Regions from separate parts of the Streptomyces sp. NPDC051219 genome, predicted to be linked through region 3. Evidence: riboswitches for the same ligand, from Rfam matches in the RefSeq annotation. Region 3 holds a riboswitch; each other region holds the start of a gene.
What was found. A riboswitch is a leader RNA that binds a small molecule or an ion and turns the genes downstream of it on or off. The one in region 3 is predicted to bind cobalamin.
Positions count from the first base shown of each region.

Region 1: another riboswitch for cobalamin. It lies ahead of AB0M62_RS22925 (energy-coupling factor ABC transporter permease); the one in region 3 lies ahead of AB0M62_RS12875 (ribonucleoside-diphosphate reductase subunit alpha).
Region 2: another riboswitch for cobalamin. It lies ahead of AB0M62_RS03045 (cobalamin biosynthesis protein); the one in region 3 lies ahead of AB0M62_RS12875 (ribonucleoside-diphosphate reductase subunit alpha).

Region 1 is NZ_JBFBAS010000021.1:81,617-87,853, reverse strand. Features, by position in the region: gene AB0M62_RS22955 (cytochrome P450) at 1-51, opposite strand, end outside; gene AB0M62_RS22950 (tRNA-dependent cyclodipeptide synthase) at 32-757, opposite strand; gene AB0M62_RS22945 (PadR family transcriptional regulator) at 1,009-1,557, opposite strand; gene AB0M62_RS22940 (ATP-binding cassette domain-containing protein) at 1,567-2,436, opposite strand; gene cbiQ (cobalt ECF transporter T component CbiQ) at 2,469-3,218, opposite strand; gene AB0M62_RS22930 (energy-coupling factor ABC transporter substrate-binding protein) at 3,226-3,678, opposite strand; gene AB0M62_RS22925 (energy-coupling factor ABC transporter permease) at 3,678-4,376, opposite strand; cobalamin riboswitch at 4,405-4,634, opposite strand; gene AB0M62_RS22920 (L-serine ammonia-lyase) at 5,055-6,237, opposite strand, start outside.
Region 2 is NZ_JBFBAS010000002.1:63,090-69,326, forward strand. Features, by position in the region: gene AB0M62_RS03025 (hypothetical protein) at 1-451, opposite strand, end outside; gene AB0M62_RS03030 (class II aldolase/adducin family protein) at 501-1,166, opposite strand; gene AB0M62_RS03035 (inorganic phosphate transporter) at 1,509-2,765, shown strand; gene AB0M62_RS03040 (hypothetical protein) at 2,821-3,051, shown strand; cobalamin riboswitch at 3,237-3,369, shown strand; gene AB0M62_RS03045 (cobalamin biosynthesis protein) at 3,522-4,481, shown strand; gene AB0M62_RS03050 (cobyric acid synthase) at 4,478-6,073, shown strand; gene cobN (cobaltochelatase subunit CobN) at 6,070-6,237, shown strand, end outside.
Region 3 is NZ_JBFBAS010000008.1:201,300-207,536, forward strand. Features, by position in the region: gene AB0M62_RS12865 (helix-turn-helix domain-containing protein) at 1-608, opposite strand, end outside; gene AB0M62_RS12870 (ribonucleotide-diphosphate reductase subunit beta) at 869-1,894, opposite strand; gene AB0M62_RS12875 (ribonucleoside-diphosphate reductase subunit alpha) at 1,894-4,293, opposite strand; cobalamin riboswitch at 4,434-4,564, opposite strand; gene AB0M62_RS12880 (GNAT family N-acetyltransferase) at 4,621-5,118, opposite strand; gene AB0M62_RS12885 (YbdD/YjiX family protein) at 5,271-5,486, opposite strand; gene AB0M62_RS12890 (carbon starvation CstA family protein) at 5,483-6,237, opposite strand, start outside.

The sequences.
Region 1 (6,237 bases), on a different contig from region 3:
GAGCGGGAAGTCGAGGACGACGCCCCCGTGCTCATGCTGCGCGTGGGACATCGACATCATTCCTTCCGGCATCTTCCGGCCGCACGACGGCATACGCCTGGTTGCGAGTCGCGCGAAGGCCGCCGCCGCGCCCGTAGAGCACATCAGTGAGCGGCATTTGTACGTGATAACAGGACACCGAGGACGGCACGTCCAGAATGCTGGGGGTGTCCAGGAAGAACGGGAGCTCCGCCGCGAGGTAGTCGAAGCAGACCTGCCGCTGTTCCTCGGTGATGGATTGACCGTCGCTCAGTTTGGGCCCGATGAAGAACTTGGCCATCTCCTCGCAGCTCTTACGGAAATCGTCGTCCGTTTCGATGAAATGGAGCACGCGTCGGTGGAGGAGCTGATAGATGTGGTTTCCGGAGAACTCGGAAAGTGCTCTCACCCTGGTGTCGCCGAGTGGCGGACCGGCCTCTTCCACACCCCGCAGAATCCGGCGGCGTACCGCCTTTATCTCCTTGGCCGCTCGGCGTGCCGCATGCTCCTCGGTGTATCCGAAGGAGGCGAACATCCGGTCCACGTGGAGATCGGCGTAGACGAAGTCGACCTGGGCGAAGCGGGAGTTCGCCCAGCGTGCGAGAGAGGATATGCGCTCCGCGCTGAAATAACTGTTGCCCGGACTTACGCCGATGAGTACGTGGTCGCCGTCGTCCCAGATGGTGCGGCAGGCGGGGGTGAAGGGCAGAACTTCGAATGCGTCAGCTGTGATCGTCACTGTGTGATCGCCCTTGAAGCCGCTTGTCCCTGGGAGCCCTGCGCTCCTGGTGTGGCGGCAACGACACGAAGTTATCCGTATGCGGCGGAGCGTGACAAGGGCGTCCAGGGATTGGCCGGTGTTTTCGCTTGACTGGCACTCGCCACTTCCGCATTACGGAACGGTAATTGAATGCTTTCTCAGTGCTGAGGTGCGGACCGCAGGAGCAGTAGGGCCCGATTGCGCGTCAGGAGGTTTGCGGGGGCGGCCGGTCACTCGCCGCCCGCGGTCATGTCCGTCAGCTCCGCCAGCGCCTCCGTGAGCCACTCCAGCCAGAATTCCTCCAGGCCGATCCCGGCGTGCAGCACCAGGCGGCGCAGCCGGTCCTCGTCCGCGTTCCGGCCGGGAGGGAAGTCGCGCTCCTCGATCGCCGCATACGTCGCCGACTGCCGCTGGTGCAGCGCGAGATGACGTCGCAGCTCCGCCTCGAGCCCCTCGGGCCCGACCACCGCCGCCGCGCGCAGCCGCAACAGCAGCGGGTCCCGGATGGGCTTCGGGTCCTGGCTCTCGCCGACCCAGCGGGTGAGTTCCGCGCGGCCGGCGGGCAGTACCTCGAACTCCTTCTTCTGCCCGCGTGCGGGCAGCTCGGAAGGAAGGGCCCGGATCAGTCCGCCCTGCTCCAGCTTCCCCAGCTCCCGGTAGATCTGCTGATGCGTGGCCGACCAGAAGTACCCGATCGACCGGTCGAATCGGCGCGTCAGCTCCAGCCCCGACGACGGCTTCTCGAGCAGGGCGGTGAGGATCGCGTGCGGGAGTGACATGGAGGCATCCTAGGTATCCGGCGCCGATACGGCCCGATCCCCGTGGAGCGCCGTCGCCCAGTCGCCGAGCGCCTCAGGGGTGCGCGGCCCGGCCTCCGACTCGCCGAGCAGCCCGTGTGCCCGCAGTACCTCCGCGGCCGCCATGCCCCACGGCCTGCGCAGTCGGGAGGCGGTCAGCAGTCCCCGGTCGGCCAGCAGTTCCCCGACGGGTCCCGTGCGCAGCCCGTCCGGCGCGAGGACTGCGGCGTCGTCGGCCCAGCGCAGCGCGAGGTCCACATCGTGCGTGGCCATGACGACGGTGGTACCGAAGTCGCGCAGCCGCCCAAGGACCGCCAGCAGCCGTTCCTGGCCGTGCGGGTCGAGGCCGGCCGTGGGCTCGTCGAGGATCAGCACCCGCGGCCTCATCGCCACGGCACCCGCGATCGCGGCCCGCTTGCGCTGCCCGTACGACAGCAGATGCGTCGGCCGGTCCCGCAGAGCCACGATGTCCAGGGCCTCCAGCGCCTCCGCGACCCGGTCCCGGACCTCGGCCTCCGGCAGGCCCAGGTTCATCGGGCCGAACGAGACGTCCTGGCCGACCGAGGCGGCGAAGAGCTGGTCGTCCGGGTCCTGCACCACCAGTTGTACGGTCGTCCGCAGCCCGGTCAGTCCGGCGCGGTCGTACGCCACGGGCTCGCCCTCCAGCCGCAGTTCTCCCGACCCGCACCGCAGACCGCCGCTGAGCAGTCGCAGCAGCGTGGTCTTGCCACTTCCGTTGCGGCCGAGGACGGCGAGCGATCGCCCCGGCGGGATACCGAAGCTCACACCGTCGAGCACGGCCGGGCCGTCCTGGTACGCGTAGCTCGCCGCGACGAGCTCCACGACGTGCCGCGCGGACACGGCTGCCCCTCCGGAGTCTGAGGTCGCTGCTGTCACGGGAGAAGCCTTTCGAGTACGAGGGTGAGGGCGGTGACACCCACGAGCAGCGCGCCGCTCGCGGCGAGGAACCGCCAGGAGAGCACCGCCTGCGGGACCAGGACGCGCAGGGTGCCGTCGTAGCCGCGGCCCGCCAGACCCGACTGCAGGCGCTCCGCGCGGTCGAAGGCCCTTACGAAGGCCGTCGCGCCGAGGCCGGCGAGCGAACGCCAGGTGGCCGCCCGGGTGGTGTGCCCCAGCCGGGCCGCCTGCGCCTGCCGGATCCGGGTGACGGCGTCCAGCAGCAGGAAGCTGATCCGGTACATCACCAGGGCGACGTCCACCACGGGCGCGGGGACACCCGCCCGCACCAGCCGCGGCAGGACATCGGAGACAGGCGTGGTGAAGGCGAACAGCAGCACCCCCAGCGAGGCCGCCGAAGTCCGCAACAGCAGCTGCCCCGCGTGTACCGCGCCGTCCGGTGCGAGCGTCACGAAGCCGTCGACGCCGCCCACCTGGAACAGCAGCGGTACCGCGCCGGTGACGCAGAACCCGAGCGGAATGCGGTACGCCCGCCACAGTTGACGGGGGGCGACCCCGGCCGGGCCGAGCAGCACGCCGAGCGTGGCGCCCGCGACCAGTACCGCCCCCGGCCAGGGCGGCAGACAAACCGCCGAGACGGTCAGTCCGAGCCCCAGGACGGCCTTCTCCACGGGGTGGCGGCGGCGCCAGCGACTGCTGTGCGCCGCCGCGTCGATGGGCAGCATCCGCCGGCTACGGCAGCGGTGCGCCGGACCCGCGCTGCTCGCCCGGCCCCCCGGACGCCGCTGCGGTCGGTGCGGATGCGGTCGGTGCGGACGCTGCCGGTGCGGGCGCTGCCTGTGGAGACGCGGCCTGTGTCCCGGCGGGGGGTGCCGCTGTCGCCGCGCGGGCCTCGCCCTGCCTGCGGCCCCTGCGAAGCCCGAAGTAGTAGGCCAGCACGCCCGCGCCGAGCGCCGCCTGCAACGAGAACAGCGCCGACTCGATCTCGCCGGACGGAGGCTCGTACAGCGGGGTGAACCACGGCTCGTAATCCGGCTGGATCTCGTTGATCGCGGCCTCCGCCTGCCCGTCGGCCCCGGAGAACGGTTCCTCCTTGCCGTCCCCGAGCCCGAGTGCGAGCGGCAGTACGGCGAGTGCGGCCACGATGAGCAGAAGCAGTGAGTTGATCTTTGCGTTACGGCTCATCAGGCCACGGCCCCCTTCTTCTGCCCCGGCTGCGCGCCCTTGAGGAGTACACCGAGCCGCGTCAGCTCGCCCTTGCTGGACTGCATCAGCAGCCGCATCACCAGCACGGTCAGCAGACCCTCGCTGACCGCCAGGGGGATCTGGGTGACGGCGAAGATCCCGCCGAACTTGGCCAGCGCCCCGGGAATTCCGGTCGCCGGGTCGGGGAACGCGAGCGCCAGCTGCACGCTGGTGACGCAGTACGTGCTCAGGTCGGCCACGAAGGCGCCGAAGCACACGCTGACCATCAGGGGCACTTCGAAGTGCCGCAGCAGCCGGTACACGCCGTATCCCGCCCACGGTCCGGCGACGGCCATCGAGAAGACGTTGGCACCCAGGGTGGTGAGCCCGCCGTGAGCCAGCAACAGCGCCTGGAACAAGAGGGTGATGGTGCCGAGGACTGCCATGATCGGCGGTCTGAACAGAATGGCCCCCAGCCCGGTACCAGTGGGGTGGGAACAACTTCCCGTCACGGAAGGAAGCTTGAGCGCAGACAGGACGAAGGTGAAGGCACCGGAGGCGCCGAGCAACAGTGTGCTCTCGGGGTTGGCCCTGACCTCACGGCTCAGCGCCTTGACCCCGTGGATGACGAATGGAGCTGACGCGGCGCCCCAGGCGACCGCGTGCAGCGGGGGCAGAAACCCCTCGGCTATATGCATGGTTGGGTAGACCCTCTCCAGCACCTCGTGGATGGACACGCGCCCTGGCCGGTCTCCTGGCTGACGGGGGTTCTGGGGATGTCGCACGTTCCCCAGACTGGCTGGATTGCCGCCCGGACTCCGCCTTCCCGGACTCCGCGGTCTCCCGCGGCGGTCCAGTGGCTCCCCGGAGGGTGGAGTCGGACTACCCGATCACAGTGGCGAGGGCCGCACCGGTACTGCACCGGTTTCCCGAACACCAAGGCCCTGTGACCCTAGTGCGCGGTGACGATCCGCGACAACCCGCGCACGGGCGCACGACCAGGGCGCCTGCGACGGGGGAGGGACCGGCGTCGGCCGGCGAGGCCCGTAACGGGGACGAGGGAAGGGGGGCGGCGGCCTCGGTCCCGCTCGCCGGAGCCACACGCGGGAGGCTCGAAGAGGAAGACGCCCCTGAGGAACACACGAGACGAGCGCGGCAATCGCGCCTCAGCCGGTTACCGGCGGGCGCGACGTCCACCGATCAGGGTTTCCCGGGCCTGTTCTGCCGCCTGGGATCGAGGCAGGGGGCCTCACCTCTGCCGCCGAGACCCCTGCTGGTCAGCGTTTCACACGGCTTTCAGGGACGGTCCGCCTTGCCGACGGGCGAGTCCGGGACAAAGCCGCGAGACGGGAAACCGCTGAGCAAGGGTGGTTTTCTCAGCACTCGATGACGTTGACCGCGAGCCCTCCGCGCGCCGTCTCCTTGTACTTGACCTTCATGTCCGCGCCGGTCTCCTTCATGGTCTTGATGACCTTGTCGAGAGACACCTTGTGGCTGCCGTCGCCGCGCATCGCCATCTTGGCCGCCGTGACGGCCTTGACCGCCGCCATGCCGTTGCGCTCGATGCAGGGGATCTGCACCAGGCCGCCGACCGGGTCGCAGGTCAGGCCCAGGTTGTGCTCCATGCCGATCTCGGCGGCGTTCTCGACCTGCTCCGGAGTGCCGCCCAGGACCTCGGCGAGCGCGCCTGCCGCCATCGAGCAGGCGGACCCGACCTCGCCCTGGCAGCCGACCTCGGCGCCGGAGATGGAGGCGTTCTCCTTGAAGAGCATGCCGACCGCGCCGGCGGCGAGCAGGAAGCGGACGATGCCGTCCTCATCGGCTCCGGGCACGAAGTTCATGAAGTAGTGCAGGACGGCCGGGATGATGCCGGCCGCTCCGTTGGTGGGAGCGGTCACCACGCGGCCGCCCGCCGCGTTCTCCTCGTTGACCGCCATCGCGTAGAGGGTCACCCACTCCATCGCGTGCGCCTTCTGGTCGCCCTCGGCGCGCAGCTGCCGCGCCGAGTTCGCCGCGCGGCGGCGGACCTTCAGCCCGCCCGGCAGGATCCCCTCGCGGGCCATACCACGCGAGACGCAGGACTGCATGACGCGCCAGATCTCCAGGAGTCCCTCCCGGATCTCCTCCTCGGTGCGCCAGGCCTTCTCGTTCTCCAGCATCATCGAGGAGATGGACAGGCCGGTTTCGCGGGAGAGGCGCAGCAGTTCGTCGCCGGTGCGGAAGGGGTACTTCAGCACGGTGTCGTCGAGCTTGATCCGGTCCTCGCCCACCGCGTCCTCGTCGACGACGAAGCCGCCCCCCACGGAGTAGTACGTCTTCTCCAGCAGCGGGGTGCCCGAGGCGTCGTACGCGAAGAGGGTCATGCCGTTCGCGTGGTACGGCAGGGAGCGCCGGCGGTGCAGGATCAGCTGGTTCGGCTCGTCGAACTCGATCTCGTGGGTCGCGCCTATCTCGGCGCCCAGCAGGCGGAGCCGCCCGGTCTGCCGGATGCGCTCGATCTCGTCGTCCGCCGTCTCGACGTCCACCGTCCGGGGCGAGTGGCCCTCCAGGCCCAGCAGC
Region 2 (6,237 bases), on a different contig from region 3:
GCACGAACCACGCGGGCAGCGCGCCGAGTTCGCCGGGGACGTCGACGTCGGCGTGATCGAGGCCCAGCGCCGTGCGGGGATTGCCGATGTGGACCTGCGGGGTGATGCGGACCTTCGCGCCCGCCTCGAGCGTGCCGTGGGTGACCCGCTCCAGCTTGCGTACGACGGTGTCGGGGGCGTGCGGCACGTCCTTCAGGACGGGCCCCACGACGGCGTGCACCCCGGGTCCGTGCAGCCCGAACGTGCCGAGGCGCAGGGAGGCGAGGGAGCGGGTCAGGGTGACCCGTCCCTCCGCGGTGGCGTGGACGGTGAGCCGGGGGCCGAGGGACAGAGGCCGTTCCGGCGATGCCTTGAGCACGACGTCACTGGCGTACCGGCCCGCCGCCACAGCGGCCGCGCCGACACCCAGGAATGTGGTGACGGCTGCTGCCGTCGCTGTAGCCGGGCGCACTCTCTCAGTGTCGGTGGGTATGGGGACGGCTGCCAGTCAGCGGGTCCGCTCAGCGGGTCTGCCCGTATGCGCGGAGCTTCTCCGCGACCTCGTCGAGCTGGGCCGGAGAAAGCAGGCTGGGCTCGAGGCCGGGGACCGTGCTCGCGGTGAGCCAGAGCCGGCACATCCATTCCAGCTGAGCGGTGCGGTCGTACGCCTGGTCGAGTGTGTCTCCGTGGGCGACGGTGCCGTGGTTCTGCAGCAGGCAGGCGGTGCGTCCGTGCAGGGCGTCGAGCATGTACGCGGCAAGCTCGGGGGTGCCGTAGAGCGCGTAGGGCGCCACCCGCACGGGGCCGCCCAGCGCCGCGGTCATGTAGTGCACCGGCGGCAGTTCGGGCAGGAGCGTGGAGACGGCTGTCGCGTGCACGGCGTGGGTGTGCACGACGGCCCGGGCGGGGGTGTTCCGGTAGACGGCGAGGTGCAAAGGGAGCTCGCTGGTGGGGACGAGTCCTCCGGCGACCTGCTTCCCGGCCAGGTCGACGGCGACGGTGTCGTCCGGCCCCAGCCGGTCGTAGGGCACTCCGCTGGGCGTGACCAGCACCAGGTCGCCGACCCGCACGGAGACGTTTCCCGAAGTACCCACGACGAGCCCTTCGGAGGCTGTCCGGCGGGCGGTGGCCACCAGTTCGGCCCAGGCCTGCCCGATCGTCTGCTCGCCCGCGTCGCGATGCTCCATGGGCGTGATCCTGCCAGGCCCGGGTTCCGCCCCCCGTACTCCGGGGCGCACTCCGGTGTTCCCAAGACCCGGCTGCGCGCTGGACTCCGCACTCCGGGCGAGTGATATGGGTCTCTTCCACCCCCTCTCCCACCGGAGGCCGACCCGGCCGGAGCGGATTCGTACGAGGCCTGCGAGACCAGCCCTGGAGCGGATTTGTCGCGCTTCTTCTGCCCCTCGAAAGAACAAGCGGAATGAAGGCACTCCGTTGGAGTCACCGCACCGCCCGGCCCAGTTCATCTTCCGTTCATCCAGGTTGCCTACGTTCGCCGAGCCACTGACGTCAAACAGAAGCCTGGGTAAATGGAACACATCACGCTTCTCCTCGGGATCGTGATCGTCACCGCTCTCGTGTTCGATTTCACGAACGGTTTCCACGACACAGCCAACGCGATGGCGACGACCATCTCGACCGGCGCTCTCAAGCCCAAGACGGCGGTGGCCATGTCCGCCGTGCTCAACCTCGTCGGCGCGTTTCTTTCGGTGGAGGTCGCCAAGACGATCTCCAGCGGACTCGTCAACGAAGAAGGCATCAGGCCCGAAGTCATTTTCGCGGCGCTCGTCGGCGCCATCCTGTGGAATCTGCTGACCTGGCTGGTCGGACTGCCGTCCAGCTCCTCGCACGCCCTCATGGGCGGTCTGATCGGCGCCACGGTCGCATCGGTCGGCTTCGGCGGGGTCAACGGCGACGTCGTCGTCACCAAGGTGCTGCTCCCCGCGATCGCCGCGCCGCTCGTGGCCGGTATCGCCGCGATGCTCGCCACGCGCCTCACCTACAAGCTGAGCAGCAAGACCGACGAGAAGGCATCGGCCAAGGGCTACCGCATCGGCCAGATCGGCTCCGCCGGCCTCGTCTCGCTGGCCCACGGCACCAACGACGCGCAGAAGACCATGGGCATCATCACGCTGGCCCTGGTCACCGGCGGCGCCCTCGCCCCCGGCTCGAACCCGCCCATGTGGGTCATCCTCTCGGCCGGTCTCGCGATCGCGCTCGGCACCTACCTCGGCGGCTGGCGCATCATCCGCACCATGGGCAAGGGCCTCACCGACCTCCAGCCGCAGCAGGGCTTCGCCGCCCAGACCAGCGCGGCGAGCGTCATCCTGGCCTCCTCGAACCTCGGCTTCTCGCTCTCCACCACCCACTCGTGCTCCGGCGCGGTGATGGGCTCCGGTCTCGGGCGAAAGGGCGGTGTGGTCCGCTGGTCCACCGCGACCCGCATGTTCATCGCCTGGGGCCTGACCCTGCCGGCGGCGGGTCTCGTCGCGGCCGGCGCCGAGTTCGTGACCAAGCAGGGTGACTGGGGGGTCGCCGCCGTCGCGGTCTTCCTCGTCAGCTCCTGCCTCGCGATCTGGCTCATCTCCCGCCGTCAGGTCGTCGACCACACCAACGTCAACGAGACCGGCGTGGACGGCGAGCCCGCGGGTGTCGTGACCACCGCCATCGCCGCCGTCACCCCGCCTCCGGCGGGCGTCACCGCCGGCGCCACCGGCGAACTGAAGGCCACCATCCCGGGCCCGGTGCCCGCGGCCCCCGAACCTCCGCAGCCCGCGACCGTCTGACGGGGCCGGCCGCGCTCGGCGCCCGACGCGCTCGACGACTGAAGGAATCAGCAGTATGAAGATCGACTGGGCAGCTCTCGGCTCCGTCTTCGGAGTCAGCCTCACAGCCACCGTGGTCCTGGTGGGCCTGTTCACCCTCGGCATCGTGGGCCTCTCGAAGCAGGAGTCCGCCACCGCACAGGGAGGCTCCGCCGGCTCCGTGGCCATGGCCCGCACGGGCGCGTACGCCTGCTTCGCACTCTGCGCGGCGGCCGTGGCCTACGGGATCTATCTGATCGTCGTCTGACCGAACCGGCATCCGGACGAACCGGGCATCCGGACGCCCCCGGCAGGGTCCCCCCGAGGACTCCTGCCGGGGGCGTTCGCGTTCCCGCCGGTGTGGGTCTTCGCACACTGTCCCGCCGCAGGTCAACGGCGAGTTGACGGGCGTTCGCAGGCCGTGGTGGACTTCCGGAGCCAAACGGCGGCAGGAGAGGAAGTCCGGTGCGAATCCGGCGCGGTCCCGCCACTGTCACCGGGGAGCACTCCCCCACACCGGAAGTCACGGCCGCTGCGTAAGGGCTGGAAGGCCGGGGGAGTTGCCGATCCGGGAGCCAGGAGACTCTCACCGCCGGTCACGTCGAACCAGGGCGCGGACCCTGAGTGAGGACTTCGCCATGCCCGGCTGCGGTTCAGTTGTCCATGTGAGTGCCGTCCAACCGAGGACGGTCTTTCCGAGTACGGGGTCCCGCCGAGGCGTATCGGCCGGCTGAACCCATGCGTGCCGATCGCGTTTTCGCATACGGCGCGACAGCCGGCCTGATCGGCGACCTGGTCCTGGGCGATCCCCGCCGCGGACATCCGGTCGCGGCGTTCGGGCGGGCTGCCAGCGCTGTCGAGAAGGTCCTGTGGCGTGACCACCGCGGGTGGGGCTCGCTGCATGCCGTGGTGTGCGCCGGCGGCGCGGCCGCGGCCGGCGCGCTCGCCGCAAGCGCCTTGCGTTCCCGTCCCGTTGCCCATGCCGCGCTGACCGCCGCGGCGACCTGGGCCGTGGTGGGCGGGACATCACTGGGCCGCGAGGCGAGGGCCGTCGGCGGTGCGCTGGCGGTGGGCGACCTCGAGGTCGCCCGGGAGCGGCTGCCCCATCTCTGCGGGCGCGACCCCCAGTTCCTGGACGGGCAGCAGATCGCCCGCGCCGTCGTGGAGTCCGTCGCCGAGAACACCTCCGACGCCGTGGTCGGTGCCCTGGTGTGGGGAGCCGTCGCGGGCGTGCCCGGCCTGCTCGCGTTCCGCGCCGTGAACACCCTGGACGCCATGGTCGGGCACAAGTCGCCGCGATATCTGCGGTACGGCTGGGCCTCGGCGCGGCTCGACGACGTGGCGGGCCGGCCGGGCTCCCGGCTGACCGCCGCGGCCGCGCTGCTGGCCGGGCCCGACCGCCGGGGGGCGGTACGGGCCTGGCGGCAGGACGCGGCAAAGCACCCGAGCCCCAACGCCGGCCCGGTGGAGGCCTCGTTCGCCGGCGCCCTGGGCGTACGGCTCGGCGGGACCCTCTCGTACGCCGGCCGCGTCGAGCACCGGCCGGTGCTGAACGGCGGTGGCCGGCCGGTGGGAGTGGGCGACATCGAACGCGCGGTGAAGCTGTCGCGCGTGGTGACCGGGATCGCCCTGGGCGCGTGTGTCGCGGTCCGGCTGATCGCCGGCCGACTGGTCTCTGGACGGAGGGGAACCGCATGAGCGCTGGTGGACTGCTGGTTGCCGGCACCACGTCGGACGCCGGCAAGAGCGTGGTCACGGCCGGGATCTGCCGGTGGCTGGTACGTACCGGGGTGAAGGTCGCGCCCTTCAAGGCGCAGAACATGTCGCTGAACTCGTTCGTCACGCGCGAGGGCGCGGAGATCGGGCGCGCCCAGGCGATGCAGGCGCAGGCCGCGCGCGTCGAGCCGAGCGCGCTGATGAACCCCGTACTCCTCAAGCCCGGCAGCGACCGCAGCAGCCAAGTGGTGCTGCTGGGCAAGCCGGTGGGTGAGATGAGCGCGCGCGGGTTCTTCGGGGGGCCGGGGGCCGCGGCGGAGCCGTCCCCGGGCGCGCCGTCCCCCGGAGGGGCCTTGCGCGGCGGTCGGCAGGAGGGACTTCTCGGGACCGTCACGGCGTGCCTGGAGGAACTGCGGGGCACGTATGACGCCGTGATCTGTGAGGGGGCCGGCAGTCCTGCCGAGATCAATCTGCGCCGTACGGACATCGTGAACATGGGCATCGCGCGGGCGGCGAACTTCCCGGTGGTCGTCGTGGGCGACATCGACCGCGGGGGCGTCTTCGCCTCGTTCTTCGGAACGACCGCCCTGCTGAGCGCGGCGGACCAGGCGCTGATCGCCGGGTACCTGGTGAACAAGTTCCGGGGCGACGTGTCGCTGCTCGAGCCCGGGATGGAGATGCTCCGGGGACTGACCGGCCGTCAGACCTTCGGGGTGCTGCCGTTCCGGCACGGTCTGGGGATCGACGAGGAGGACGGCCTGCGCGTCTCCCTGCGGGGAGCCGTACGTGAGTCCGTCGTCGCCCCGCCGGTCGGCCAGGACGTGCTGCGGGTCGCCGTGTGCGCGGTGCCGCTGATGTCCAACTTCACGGACGTCGACGCACTGGCCGCCGAGCCGGGTGTCGTCGTGCGGTTCGTGGACCGCGCGGAGGAACTCCTCGACGCCGACCTGGTGGTGGTGCCGGGCACGCGTGGCACCGTCGGGGCGCTGGAGTGGCTGCGGGAACGCGGACTCGCGGACGCGATCGCGCGGCGCGCGGTCGAGGGCCGGCCCGTCCTCGGCATCTGCGGCGGCTACCAGGTGCTCGGGGAGCACATCGAGGACGAGGTCGAGTCGCGGGCGGGGGCCCTGAATGGGCTCGGACTGCTGCCCGTCCGGGTGCGTTTCGCCGTCGAGAAGACACTCGCCCGGCCCGTCGGCCAGGCGCTCGGCGAGCGCGTCGAGGGGTACGAGATCCACCACGGAGTCGCCGACGTGCTCGGCGGAGAAGCATTCGTCTCCGATGACCGGGGACGCGGCCTGGACGGCTGCCGGGTGGGCTCCGTCTGGGGCACCCACTGGCACGGGGCACTGGAGAGCGACGGCTTCCGGCGGGCGTTCCTGCGGGAGGTGGCCGCCGCCGCGGGGCGCCGCTTCCTACCGGCCCCGGACACCTCCTTCGGCACGCTGCGCGAGGAGCAGCTCGACCTCCTCGGCGACCTGATCGAGGAACACGCGGACACGGACGCGCTGCTGCGGCTGATCGAGTCGGGCGCACCGTCAGGACTTCCCTTCATCGCACCTGGAGCGCCATGAGCACCGTGCTGTTGCTGTCCACCGCCGATACGGACCTGCTGGCGGCCCGGGCCTCCGGCGCGCCGTACCGCATCGGCAACCCGACCCGCGTCGACGTCTCGGCGGAACTGCCCGCGCTGATCGAGGGAGCCTCGGTGGCCGTCGTACGGCTGCTGGGCGGGAAG
Region 3 (6,237 bases):
ATGTACTGCGCCTGCCCGCCGTCCCGGTGCGGCGGCACCACCATCCGCCGGGCGATGGTGTTGGCGACGTCCGGCCCGTGCTCCTGGCGCACTATGTGCAGGCACGCGTCGATCCCCGCCGCCGTCCCGGCCGAGGTGGTGACCTGGCCGTCACCCACGTACAGCACGTCCGGATCGACCAGTGCCCCCGGATACCGGCGGGCGAGCTCGGGCGCGTGCATCCAGTGGGTCGTGCACCGCCGCCCGTCCAGCAGTCCGGCCGCCCCCAGCGTGAAGGCTCCCGTGCAGACGCTCAGTACCCGGGCGCCTCGGTCCACGGCCCGGCGCAGGGCGTCGAGCAGGGGCTCGGAATAGTCCCCCGGGTCGCGGGGCCGGTCGGCCGGCACCGCGATGAGGTCGGCTGACTCCAGCCGGTCCAGTCCGTACGGTACGGAGATGCCGAACATGCCCGACTTCGCGTTCAGAGGTCCGGGCTCGGCCGCGCAGAGCGCGAAGTCGTAGACAGGCAGTCCCTGATCGCTCCGGTCGATGCCGAAGACCTCGCAGATCACACCGAGCTCGAAGGGGGCGACTCCGTCGACGACGGCCACAGCCACGTTTTTGAGCATGCAATGAGTGTGGCAGTAATTCGACGTTCCATGACAGTCCTGCCACTGACTTTTCCGCGCGTGGAAGACGACAGTGGAGCCATGAACACGTTGCTGAACTCCCTCCTCGTCCTCGCCGTCGTCGCACTGCTGGCCGCTCCCTCGCTCATCGGGTACCTCCACGACCGGCGGATCGACCGGCAGCTGAAGGCAGCCGCCGCCCGGTCCGCCCGCCCGCGGACCCAACAGGCTCAAAGCCAACAGGCTCACACCCGGCAGGCTCAGAAGTCGTCGTCGAAGCCGACCGTGCCCTCGACCGCGACCTGGTACGCCGACGGGCGCCGCTCGAAGAAGTTCGTCAGCTCCTGCACGCCCTGAAGCTCCATGAAGGAGAACGGGTTCTCCGAGCCGTATACCGGCGCGAAGCCCAGCCGGGTCAGGCGCTGGTCCGCCACGCACTGCAGGTACTCGCGCATGGACTCCGTGTTCATGCCGGGCAGGCCGTCACCGCACAGGTCGCGGCCGAACTGGAGCTCCGCCTCGACGGCCTCCTTCAGCATGTCGGTGACCTGCTGCTGAAGGGCGTCGTCGAAGAGCTCGGGCTCCTCCTTGCGGACGGTGTCCACGACCTCGAACGCGAAGTTCATGTGCATCGTCTCGTCGCGGAAGACCCAGTTCGTCCCCGTCGCGAGGCCGTGGAGCAGGCCGCGGGAGCGGAACCAGTACACGTACGCGAAGGCACCGTAGAAGAACAGGCCCTCGATGCACGCCGCGAAGCAGATCAGGTTCAGCAGGAAACGCCGGCGGTCGGCCTTCGTCTCCAGACGCTCGATCTTCTCTACGGAGTCCATCCACTTGAAGCAGAACTGGGCCTTCTCCCGGATCGACGGGATCTCCTCCACCGCGTCGAAGGCGGCCGCCCGGTCGTCCGGATCCGGGAGGTAGGTGTCCAGCAGCGTCAGATAGAACTGGACGTGCACGGCCTCCTCGAAGAGCTGGCGGGAGAGATACAGCCGCGCCTCGGGCGAGTTGATGTGCTTGTAGAGCGTGAGCACCAGGTTGTTGGAGACGATCGAGTCGCCCGTCGCGAAGAAGGCGACCAGGCGGCCGATCATGTGCTGCTCGGCCGGGGAGAGCTTGGCGAGATCGGCCACGTCGGAGTGGAGATCGACCTCCTCCACCGTCCAGGTGTTCTTGATCGCGTCCCGGTAGCGCTCGTAGAAGTCGGGGTAGCGCATGGGGCGCAGGGTCAGTTCGAAGCCCGGGTCGAGAAGGTTCTTCTCGGCCTTGGCGGGGGTGGAGCTCATTACTGGCATGCCTCGCAGGACTCGGGGTTCTCCAGGGAGCAGGCGATGGCCTCGGCATCGGGCGAGGCGACCTGCTGGACGGGGACGGTGGCCGCGCCGGTCGCCGCCGCGCCGGCCGCTCGGGCGATGCGGGTCGCCGGGCGGGAGCGCAGGTAGTACGTCGTCTTCAGGCCCCTCTTCCAGGCGTACGCGTACATCGAGCTGAGCTTGCCGATGGTGGGCGAGGCCATGAAGAGGTTGAGCGACTGGCTCTGGTCGAGATAGGGGGTACGGGCCGCGGCCATGTCGATCAGCGCGCGCTGCGGCAGCTCCCACGCGGTCCGGTAGAGGGCTCGGATCTCCTGGGGGATCCAGTTCAGACCCTCGATCGAGCCGTTGGAGTCGCGCAGCGCCTCGCGGGTCCGGGCGTCCCAGATGCCGTGCTTCTTCAGGTCGTTCACCAGGTAGGCGTTCACCTGGAGGAACTCGCCGCTGAGCGTCTCGCGCTTGAAGAGGTTGGAGACCTGCGGCTCGATGCACTCGTACACGCCGGCGATCGACGCGATGGTCGCGGTCGGCGCGATGGCGAGCAGGAGGGAGTTGCGCATGCCCGTGGAAGCGATACGAGTGCGCAGCGCGGCCCAGCGCTCCGGCCAGCTGACCTCGACGCCATAGTGGTCGGGGTGCAGCACACCGCGGGCGGATCGGGTCTGGGACCAGGCCGGGAGCGGGCCGTTGCGCTCGGCGAGGTCGCAGGACGCCTCGTACGCGGCGAGCATGATGCGCTCGGCGATCTTCGTGGAGAGCGTCTGCGCCTCCGCGGAGTCGAACGGCAGGCGCAGCTTGAAGAAGACGTCCTGCAGGCCCATCGCCCCCAGGCCCACCGGGCGCCACTTGGCGTTGGAGCGGCCGGCCTGCTCGGTCGGGTAGAAGTTGATGTCGACGACCCGGTCGAGGAAGGTCACGGCGGTACGGACGGTCTCGTCCAGCCGCTCCCAGTCGATCGCATCCTCCCCGTCGCGGACGTCACCGAGGACGAACGCGCCGAGGTTGACCGAGCCCAGGTTGCAGACCGCGGTCTCGCCGTCGTCCGTCACCTCCAGGATCTCGGTGCAGAGGTTCGAGGAGTGGACGACCTTGCCGGGCTCGGCGGTCTGGTTGGCCGTGCGGTTCGAGGCGTCCTTGAAGGTCATCCACCCGTTGCCGGTCTGGGCGAGGGTACGCATCATCCGGCCGTACAGCTGGCGGGCCGGGACGGTGGTGCGGGCCAGGCCGTCGTCTTCCGCCTTGCGGTAGGCGCGGTCGAACTCGTCGCCCCACAGGTCGACCAGTGCGGGCACATCGGCCGGCGAGAACAGCGACCAGTCGGCGTCGGCCTCGACGCGGCGCATGAACTCGTCCGGGATCCAGTGCGCGAGGTTGAGGTTGTGCGTACGGCGGGCTTCCTCGCCGGTGTTGTCGCGCAGCTCCAGAAACTCCTCGATGTCCGCGTGCCACGTCTCCAGGTAGACGCAGGCCGCGCCCTTGCGCCGGCCGCCCTGGTTGACCGCCGCGACCGACGAGTCGAGCGTGCGCAGGAACGGGACGATGCCGTTGGAGTGGCCGTTCGTGCCGCAGATCAGCGAACCGCGGGAGCGGATACGGGAGTACGACAGTCCGATGCCGCCCGCGTGCTTCGAGAGCCGCGCGACCTGGTGATAGCGGTCGTAGATCGAGTCGAGCTCGTCCAGCGGCGAGTCCAGCAGATAGCAGGAGGACATCTGCGGGTGGCGGGTGCCCGAGTTGAAGAGGGTGGGGGAGGAGGGGAGGTAGTCCAGGCGGCTCATCAGCCGGTAGAGAGCGGCGACCTCGTCGACCGCGCGCGGGCCGGCGTCCTCGGCCAGGCCCGAGGCCACCCGCAGCATGAAGTGCTGGGGCGTCTCGATCACCTGACGGGTGATCGGGTGGCGCAGCAGGTAGCGGCTGTGCAGCGTCCGGAGACCGAAGTAGCCGAAGCGGTCGTTCGCCCCGTCGGCGACCGACATGTCGACCAGCGTGTCCAGCCGCTCCGCGTGCGTAAGGACGAACTCGGCCGTACGGTCGGCGATCAGGCCCTCCCGGTGGCCCACCGAGACGGAAGCGGAGAACGACACCGCCCCCTGGCCCGCCGCCTCGTCCGCGATCGCGAGGGTCAGCAGCCGCGCGGCGAGCCGCGAGTAGGCCGGGTCCTCGGAGATGAGACCCGCGGCCGCCTCGGTGGCCAGGCCCCGCAGCTCGGCCTCGTCCGACCTCGCGTTGCGGCCGCGGAGCGCGGCCGCGGCGACCCTGCCGGGGTCGGCGTCCGGCAGGTCGGCGGTGAGGTCGGTCAGGGTCCGCAGCAGTGCGGTCCCCGGTCCGTCGGCAACCTGTGCTGAAGCAGGACCGGCTGGCGCGATGGTCACGGGGGTGCTCTCCCTCGCTCGGCTCGGGGCCACAGGGAAGCGGGGGCGCTTCGGGCGTGTGCAACCGGCACAGGGCAGCACGCCACGCAGCGTCCACCGGCCTATCCGCGAGGCCCGGACGTATCGGCGTCCGGATCGGTCGAACCGGACGCGCCGTCGGCAGGTGTTCGGACTCCTGGGTGCGTGAAAGCGCACCAATGCACCGTTGCGGGACAGTTCCGGATTTTCACCGGATTCCCCTGCGGCGACAGCGAGCATGAGCATACATGTGGGGGGCGGGCGTTGCGGCACCCCCCACATGTTGTGTCGTGGGTCGGTCGTAGGTCGCTACAGCTCCAACTCGTAGGTAAGGAGCGAGATGCCCGGTATCGGCTTCCAGTCCCGCTCCGGAGTGCGCGTGAAGCCCGTCCGTTCGTAGATCCGGTGGGCTCCGCGCATGCTGGGCTGGGTGGACAGCACGAGCCGCTCGACGCCGTCCAGGGCCCGCGCCCGCTCGATGCACGCCCGCACAAGAGCCTCCCCCGCGCCGCGCCCCCGCCCCTCCCGGGCGACCGCCAGCATCCGGAACTCCGCCTCGCCGTCCCGCGCGATGTCGGCCCACGCGCTGCCGGGCGGCGCGAACGTCACACTGCCCAGCGGCTCCCCGTCCTGCACCGCGACGAGCACCTCCGCGGCGGCCGCGCGCCGGGCCACGTCCCGCAGGAGGTGGATGTAGTCGTCGTCCTTCCCGGAGTCCAGCAGTCCGTCCCCCAGATACGCCTGGGCGGTGATCTCACCCAGCTGCTCGTACTCCTCGGGCGTGGCCCGCCTGATCGCGATGTCCATGTTCGAAGTGTGCCGCAGGGGTTGGACAGCAGGGGTCCGGCAGCAGGGTCCCGGGCAGCAGGGATACGCCGGCCGGGGTCCGGGGATACGGCAACGGGCCGCCGCATGCCCCCAGGAGGGGCTGCGACGGCCCGTCGGGCCGTTCCGGAGGCTCAGCAGCAGCGGAACCCGTCCCGTGGATCGGCCTCCCGCGCGTCCGTGCGGCTGCGCTCGAACTCGCGCCGCGTCATCACCTCGGCGTCCGGGTTGCAGGCCCGGGCGTGGGCGACGTACTTGTCGTACACCGCCTCGCCCGACAGCTCGCGCACGAACCAGCGGACCCGGTCCACCACCCGCCGGACCCTCGTCGCGGAGGCCCGCCGGATCATGCCGGGCCGGTCCCTGCCGGGACGGTGTCCTTGCGGACACCGCCGTCCGGGCCCAGTCCGGCCGCGGCGAACTCGGCCTTCTCCTCCTTGGTGGCCAGCATGCTCGCCGGCGCGAGCAGCTTGGACTCGGTGTACGGGACCTCGGCGAGCCGGACGCCCTCCGGATTGCTGATGGCCCGGAAGCAGACCCGCGCTGCGTCGGCGATGACCACGATGATGAGGACCGCGAAGAGCGCCGACAGCACGCCGTCGACCGTGGCATTGGTGACGATGGTGTGCATGTCGTCCATCGACTTGGCGGGCGGCAGCACCTTGTCGGCGTCGATGCCCGCCTGGTACTTCTCGCGCTGTGCGAAGAAGCCGAGCTTGGTGTCGTCCGAGAAGATCTTCTGCCAGCTCGCCGTGAGCGTGACCGCGACGTCCCAGGCGAGCGGGACAGCAGTGACCCACGCCCACTTCAGCCGCCCGGACTTGACCAGGAGCGTGGTGCACACGGCGAGCGCCACGGCGGCGAGCAGCTGGTTGGCGATACCGAATAGCGGGAAGAGCTGGTTGATTCCGCCCAGCGGGTCGTGTACGCCGACCCACAGGAAGTAGCCCCAGCCGCCGACGACGACCGCGCTGGCGAACCAGACGCCCGGCTTCCAGCTGACCTGGCGGAACGGCTTGTAGACGTTGCCCAGCATGTCCTGGAGCATGAAGCGCCCGACGCGCGTCCCCGCGTCCACGGTGGTGAGGATGAACAGCGCCT